Regions from separate parts of the Arthrobacter sp. FW306-1B-F12A genome, predicted to be linked through region 1. Evidence: predicted binding sites of a transcription regulator. Region 1 holds the regulator's gene; the other holds the start of a gene.

Region 1 (3,411 bases):
ACTTGGCCAGTTGGCGAAGCAGGTCTTCCTGTGCGGCGTCGAGCTTGCCGGGCGTCTCAACGTGCAGGTGCACCTTGAGGTCTCCCCTGCCGTAGCCGCGGAGATGGGTGACGCCCAGCCCGCGCAGGGTGATGACTTCGCCGGACTGCGTGCCGGACTTGACGTCGATTTCCTGGGGACCGTCGAAAGTCTCAAGCTGGAGCTCGGTACCCAGCGCCGCGGCGGTCATGGGGACGCTCAGCGTGGCGTGGAGGTCGTCGCCTTCCCGTATGTAGGTGGAATCGCTGTTGACCCGGATCTCCACGTAGAGGTCGCCGGGAGGCCCGCCTGCGGGGCCTGCTTCGCCTTGCGACGACAACTGGATGCGGGTCCCGGTAGCGACGCCGCCAGGCACCTTGACGGTCAGCGAACGTCGGCTGCGGATGCGGCCCTGGCCGTTGCACTCATTGCAGGGATCCTTGATGATCGAGCCGAAACCTTCGCACGATCCACACGGCGCGGCCGTCATGACCTGGCCGAGGATCGAGCGCACGGCCCGCTGGACCTGGCCCGAGCCGCCACAGATGTCGCAGCGTTCCGGGTGGGTGCCCGGTCGGCAGCATGAGCCTTCGCACGTGGGACAGATGACTGCAGTGTCCACTTCGAGCTTTTTGTTGACACCGAAGACGGCTTCGCGCAGGTCGATGCGGACACTGATCAAGGCGTCCTGCCCGCGGCGCATGCGTGACGCGGGGCCTTGCATGCCGCCACCTCCTCCGCCGAAGAAGGTGTCGAAGATGTCCTGGAAGGCGAATCCCTGGCCCGCGTAGCCGCCGCCGAAACCGTTGTCGGTCCCGTTCTCGTTGCCGGTGGCGTCGTAGACGCGGCGCTTCTGTGGGTCGGAGAGGACCTCGTAAGCGTGAGTCACCGCCTTGAATTCCTCTGCAGCGCCGGCCCCGGGGTTCACATCGGGGTGCAGCTTACGTGCGAGTTTGCGGTAGGCCTTCTTGATCTCCTCGCCGGTTGCTTCCGGCGAGACGCCCAGAACGTCATAGTGACTGCTCAAAGTCGGTATCTCTTCCTTGTTTACGGTTCCACTGCGTTTCTTGCGGGGCGGTTTCCAGCCGAGGCCGTCAGCCGCCCAGAATGCGGGAAAGGTAGCGTGCGACGGCACGGACGGCCGCCATGGTGTTGGGATAGTCCATGCGGGTGGGTCCAAGAATGCCGATCTTGGCACTGCTGCCCGGACCGTAGCCCGTGGCAACCACCGAAGCCTCGGAGAGGCCGTCGTAGGGGTTTTCGCGGCCGATACTCACCGTGACGCCCCGGGGGTCTTCCGCCATGTCGGACAAAAGCCGCAACATGACCACCTGTTCCTCAAGCGCTTCGAGGACCGGACCGATGCTCAGCGGGAAGTCCACGTTGGAGCGGGCCAGGTTTGCCGTGCCTGCCATGACCATGCGTTCGTCGCGGCTCCGCTCGGCAAGCCTTTCCAGGCCGTGGGCAAGGGCGCCGGCAAGGTTCCGAAGCGCCGGCGGGCACAGGGCAACCACCGATGGCAGCACTTGCGGCATGAGGTCGAGCTGGGAGCCGGCGATGCTTCCAAGGAATCGCGCCCGCAAGGCCATGAGTTCGTCGTCAGTGGTGTCCGTCGCGGCGTGCACAACGCCCTGTTCCACCTTGCCCGAATCGGCGATCAACACCACCAGGACCTGGCGCGGTGCCAAAAGGACAAACTCAATGTGCCGGACGCGCGCGCGGCTCAGGTGCGGATACTGCACGACGGCGACCTGGTTGGTCAGTTGGGAGAGGAGCCGGACGGTGCGCTCAAGGATGTCCTCGACGTCGTCAGGTCCCTCAAGCAAGGAGTGGATGGCCCGGCGCTCGGCGGCCGAAAGTGGTTTGACCTCGGAAATACGGTCGACGAACAGGCGATAACCCTTGTCCGTGGGAATGCGGCCGGCGCTCGTGTGCGGTGCGGCAATGAGGCCTTCTTCTTCCAAGAGGGCCATGTCATTGCGGATGGTTGCGCTCGACACTCCCAGATGGTGCCGTTCAACCAAGGCTTTGGAACCGACCGGCTCGCGGGAGTGAACGTAGTCCTCCACGATGGCGCGTAACACTTCAAGCTTGCGTGGTTCGCTCACTGCCCACCTCCAATCAACATTTCAACAGTTAGCACTCAACATGCCCAAGTGCTAACAAGTCTAGTATGAGCCACCTCGTTGTTAGCATTGGTACCGCTCGCGGCGAACATGATTCCCGCGCGGTCCTGCGCAATGCCACGGACCGTGACCGATCCCCTAGCGCAAAGTGGTGTGAAGACCGTGTCTTACGACAATTGGGGCCCGCAAGACCTCTCCTCGCCTGCCAAACGGCAACTGCCTGAGGTTCCTGTTGAACGCGGAATGGTTCTCGAAGACGTCCAGTCCGGCTGGGTCGGGGCCGTGACCAGGGTGGAGAAGTCCGGAGGCATGCACATTGTGGTGCTGGAGGATCGGCGGGGAAAGGCCAAGTCGTTCCGGCTTGGCTTCGGATTCCTGCTGGAGGGACAAGCCGTGAAGCTCCTGCCGCCTGCCCCACGCCCGGCCGCCGCCAAGGGGGCGGCGCCAGCAGGCAGGACAGCATCAGGATCCGTCCGAGTCGCCGGCCAGCGGGCCCAAGTCGCCAAGGCGAGCCGGATATGGGTGGAAGGTAAGCACGACGCCGAACTTGTGGAAAAGGTGTGGGGAGATGATCTCCGGGTGGAGGGTATCGTCGTCGAGCCGTTGCATGGCGTGGACGATCTCAAGGCGGCAATAGCCGCATTCTCCCCTGGCCCGGGCCGCCGTCTCGGGATCCTTGTGGACCACTTGGTCCCGGATTCGAAGGAGTCGCGGATTGCGGCCGACGCCATGACGCTGCCGGGCGCTGCAGGAAACGTCTTGATCGTGGGACACCCCTACGTGGACGTCTGGCAGGCAATCCGGCCCAAGGTGTTGGGGATCGAGCAATGGCCGACCATCGCGCGGGGCACGGATTGGAAGACCGGGATACTGAAGGCGTTTGGCTGGCCGCATGAAACGGCCGAGGACATCGGACTGGGTTGGCAGAAGCTGCTGGGCGCCGTCCACAGCTACGCCGATTTGGAGGCGTCTCTGCTGGGTCGCGTGGAGGAAGTGATCGATTTCCTGACCGTTCCGTGATGAATTACCTGCGTAGGGGACAGCAGTTGGTCGGCTGACCGCGTGCCAAGCAAGTATTCTGGGACAGCAACACTGCACCGATAGACACTCGAAGGAAGAAACTGTGGCAGACAACGCTCCTGACGATCGGGACGGCACCTCGGGCCAGTCCCAGTACCACGGCGTTCCTGCCAACGCGCTGCCCTTGACCGCCTCGGAAGACCGGCAGTGGGCAACCCTGGCGCACTTTGGAGGAATCCTCGGCTGC
Region 2 (3,411 bases), on a different contig from region 1:
AGTTCCGGAGCGCAAATATAGGCGATGTGCTGGTCCACCAGGTGGCCGCCCAGCCGGAGTGCGACGTCGGCCACCAGGCCCGCACGGATCACCGCCCCGTCCGGTTCGTACAGGTATCCCTCCACGGGCCCGACGTCGGGCACCGGACCGCCGTCGAAATCTTCGCCGCTGGTGATCTCGGCTGCGCCTTGCGGCCCGAGCACCAGGGCAGCGCGGCGGATGCCGGGACGGGCGACGTCGTTGAACCACAGCGTCACTTCCGTGACGTCCCCGCCCACCGAAACCCACTGTGCCTCGCAGCCGGCCGGCACCGATTCGTGCGGCATGCCTGGCCCCATCTTGACCCCGACAGACTTGCCGGTCGCCGCCAATGATTCAACGAAGGACAACGGCGGCGAGAACGCCTCCGGATCCCAGATCCGTTTGGTTCCCGACGACGACGTCGTGCGTCGCGCCGGATCGAGCCACACGCCGTCGACCCCGTCGAGGGGCACCGAGGTTGCGTCGGAGTGCACTACCGTCGCGTGCGGGAACGGAATGAGGTTGATGGTGGCGCAGGCTGCGGTGGTCTCGTCGAGCTCCACGGCGGTGACCTCGATGTCCATGGAGGCCATGGCCATGGAGTCCGCTCCGAGCCCGCAGCCCAGGTCCGCCACGTGCCGCGTGCCTGCCTTGGCGAATCGCTCGGCGTGCCTGGCTGCAACATTGAGGCGGGTGGCCTGTTCCAGGCCGGCTTGGGTGAAGAGCATCTGACGGGCGAATTCTCCGAACTTGGCCTCGGCCCGGGTGCGGAGCCTGGATTGGGTGAGGACGGCGGCCACGAGCGCGGGGGAGTGGCCGTCTTTGCGCAGGCGCGCGTTGAGGGCGAAGGCTTCAGCGTCGCGGTATGGTCCCAAGGATGCCAGGAGTTCCCAACCTTCCGTTGTCAGCAAGGGGGCAATCTGGTCCTGGGGTGTGTCAGCCATGGGAACCAGCCTAATGCTCGCCCGTCATAGAGTGCGGACGGGGAACCGCGACCACCCGGGCGGATAGGGTTGATGCCATGGAAGACAACCCAGTACGCCAGCCTGACGACGCCAATGGTTCTCCCTTTGCCCCCGATAAACGTCCCTTCGCCGGAAATCTCTCCAAGTATGCCCGCCCCGCACTCATCGTCGGTGTTTTGATTGCCGTTGTCTGCATTGCGCTCTTGATCATTATTTTCTTCCTCGACTCCTTCAACGCGGCCACCTACTCCATGACCGGAAAGAGCGTCCAGGACGCCACCGACGAGGCCCGGGACATCCGTGACACCTACACCGGTGCCCGCATCGCAGCGATCGTCGGGCTGGTGGTGTTCGGCGTCGTCGCGCTCGCCAGCGGCGTAGTGCTCTACCTGAACCGCGGAAACGCGCCGAAGGAAGACTATGACGACGGCGAGGACGTCGACTTCGACGACCTCGCCGGTCAATGAGCTACTCGAGCCGCAAGTGGCGCTTCGGGCGTTCACCCATGACGGAATTCTGGCACTCGCCTTGACCGAGTGCTAATGCTTACATAGAGTCTTGATTAGCACTCTCCCTAGGCGGGTGCTAATCATGCCGCCAGGCACTTACCGGCACCGCGACGACGGTAAGCCCGCCACGGCACCCCTGGTTTGATAGTCCATGTACTACCTCACGTAAAGGAGAGATCCGAGTGTCGGTCTCCATTAAGCCTCTCGAGGATCGCATTGTTGTCCGCCCGCTCGAAGCAGAGCAGACCACGGCTTCCGGCCTGGTCATCCCGGACACTGCACAGGAAAAGCCGCAGGAAGGCGAAGTTGTCGCAGTTGGCCCCGGCCGCTTCGACGACAACGGCAACCGCGTCCCCGTCGACGTAACCGTCGGCGACGTCGTCATCTACTCCAAGTACGGCGGAACTGAAGTCAAGACCGGCGGCAACGAATACCTCGTTCTGTCCGCCCGCGACGTTCTGGCGATCGTCGTTAAGTAATTCCCTGGATCCCGCATCGCAGATCGAGTCGGACTTCTTCCGGTCGAATCAGCGGTGCGGGTTTTCCGTCTTGAAAGGACACAACCATGGCAAAGCAGCTTGCGTTTAACGACGCTGCCCGTCGCTCGCTCGAAGCAGGCATTGACAAGCTCGCCAATACGGTCAAGGTCACCCTTGGCCCGCGTGGCCGCAACGTCGTTCTGGACAAGAAGTGGGGAGCTCCCACCATCACCAACGACGGCGTGACGATCGCCCGCGAAGTCGAACTCGACGACCCGTATGAGAACCTTGGTGCGCAACTGGCCAAGGAAGTCGCCACCAAGACCAACGACGTCGCAGGTGACGGCACCACCACCGCCACCGTGCTGGCACAGGCACTCGTCAAGGAAGGCCTGCGCAACGTTGCCGCCGGAGCCGCACCTGGCGAAATCAAGCGCGGCATCGAGGTTTCCGTCCAGGCCGTGGCTGCCCGCCTCCTGGAGAACGCCCGCGAAGTTGAAGGCACCCAGGTTGCCAGCGTTGCCGCGATCTCTGCCCAGAGCGATGAGGTCGGCGAGCTCCTCGCCGAGGCTTTCGGCAAGGTCGGCAAGGATGGCGTCATCACCATCGAAGAGTCCTCCACCACGCAGACCGAACTGGTCCTGACCGAGGGCATGCAGTTCGACAAGGGCTACCTGTCCCCGTACTTCGTCACTGACGCGGAACGCCAGGAAGCTGTTCTGGAAGACGCGCTCATCCTCATCAACCAGGGCAAGATCTCCTCGCTGCAGGAATTCCTGCCGCTCCTCGAGAAGGCCCTGCAGGCTGCCAAGCCCCTCTTTATCATTGCTGAGGACATCGACGGCGAGGCACTGTCCACGCTGATCGTGAACCGTATCCGTGGCACCCTGAACGTCGTTGCCGTCAAGGCTCCGGGCTTCGGCGACCGCCGCAAGGCCATGCTGCAGGACATTGCCACCCTGACCGGCGCCCAGGTTGTTTCCCCGGAGCTCGGCCTGTCCTTGGACCAGGTTGGCCTCGAGGTCCTCGGCAGCGCCCGCCGGATCACCGTCACCAAGGACAACACCACCATCGTTGACGGCGCCGGTACGCCTGAGGACGTCGCAGCGCGCGTCGCCCAGATCCGTGCAGAGCTGACCCGCACCGACTCCGATTGGGACCGCGAAAAGCTGCAGGAAAGGCTTGCGAAGCTGGCAGGAGGCATCGGCGTCATCAAGGTCGGCGCAGCCACCGAGGTCGAGCTCAAGGAAAAGAAGCACCGCATCGAGGACGCAGTGTCCTCCACGCGTGCTGCCCTTGAAGAAGGCATCGTCTCCGGCGGTGGATCCGCCCTCATCCACGCCCTCAAGGCACTGGACGAGGACTCTGCCGTCAAGGCACTGGAAGGCGACGCGGCTGCCGCCGTCGGCATCGTTCGCCGTGCCCTGACCCAGCCCC

The links. The regulator HrcA, encoded in region 1, represses chaperone genes, less so after heat shock. The targets are predictions, from matches to a motif close to TTNGCACTCGNNNNNNNCGAGTGCNAA.
Region 2: groES (co-chaperone GroES) is a predicted target of HrcA. The motif match lies at 1,503-1,529, and genes of this name have one in related genera.

What each region holds. Positions count from the first base shown of each region.
Region 1 is NZ_JBYSXD010000010.1:76,096-79,506, reverse strand. It holds gene dnaJ (molecular chaperone DnaJ) at 1-1,045, opposite strand, end outside; gene hrcA (heat-inducible transcriptional repressor HrcA) at 1,113-2,126, opposite strand; gene AC3WJU_RS07560 (DUF3097 family protein) at 2,307-3,164, shown strand; gene AC3WJU_RS07555 (DUF4870 domain-containing protein) at 3,268-3,411, shown strand, end outside.
Region 2 is NZ_JBYSXD010000035.1:44,144-47,554, forward strand. It holds gene AC3WJU_RS16000 (THUMP-like domain-containing protein) at 1-965, opposite strand, end outside; gene AC3WJU_RS16005 (hypothetical protein) at 1,043-1,453, shown strand; gene groES (co-chaperone GroES) at 1,678-1,974, shown strand; gene groL (chaperonin GroEL) at 2,061-3,411, shown strand, end outside.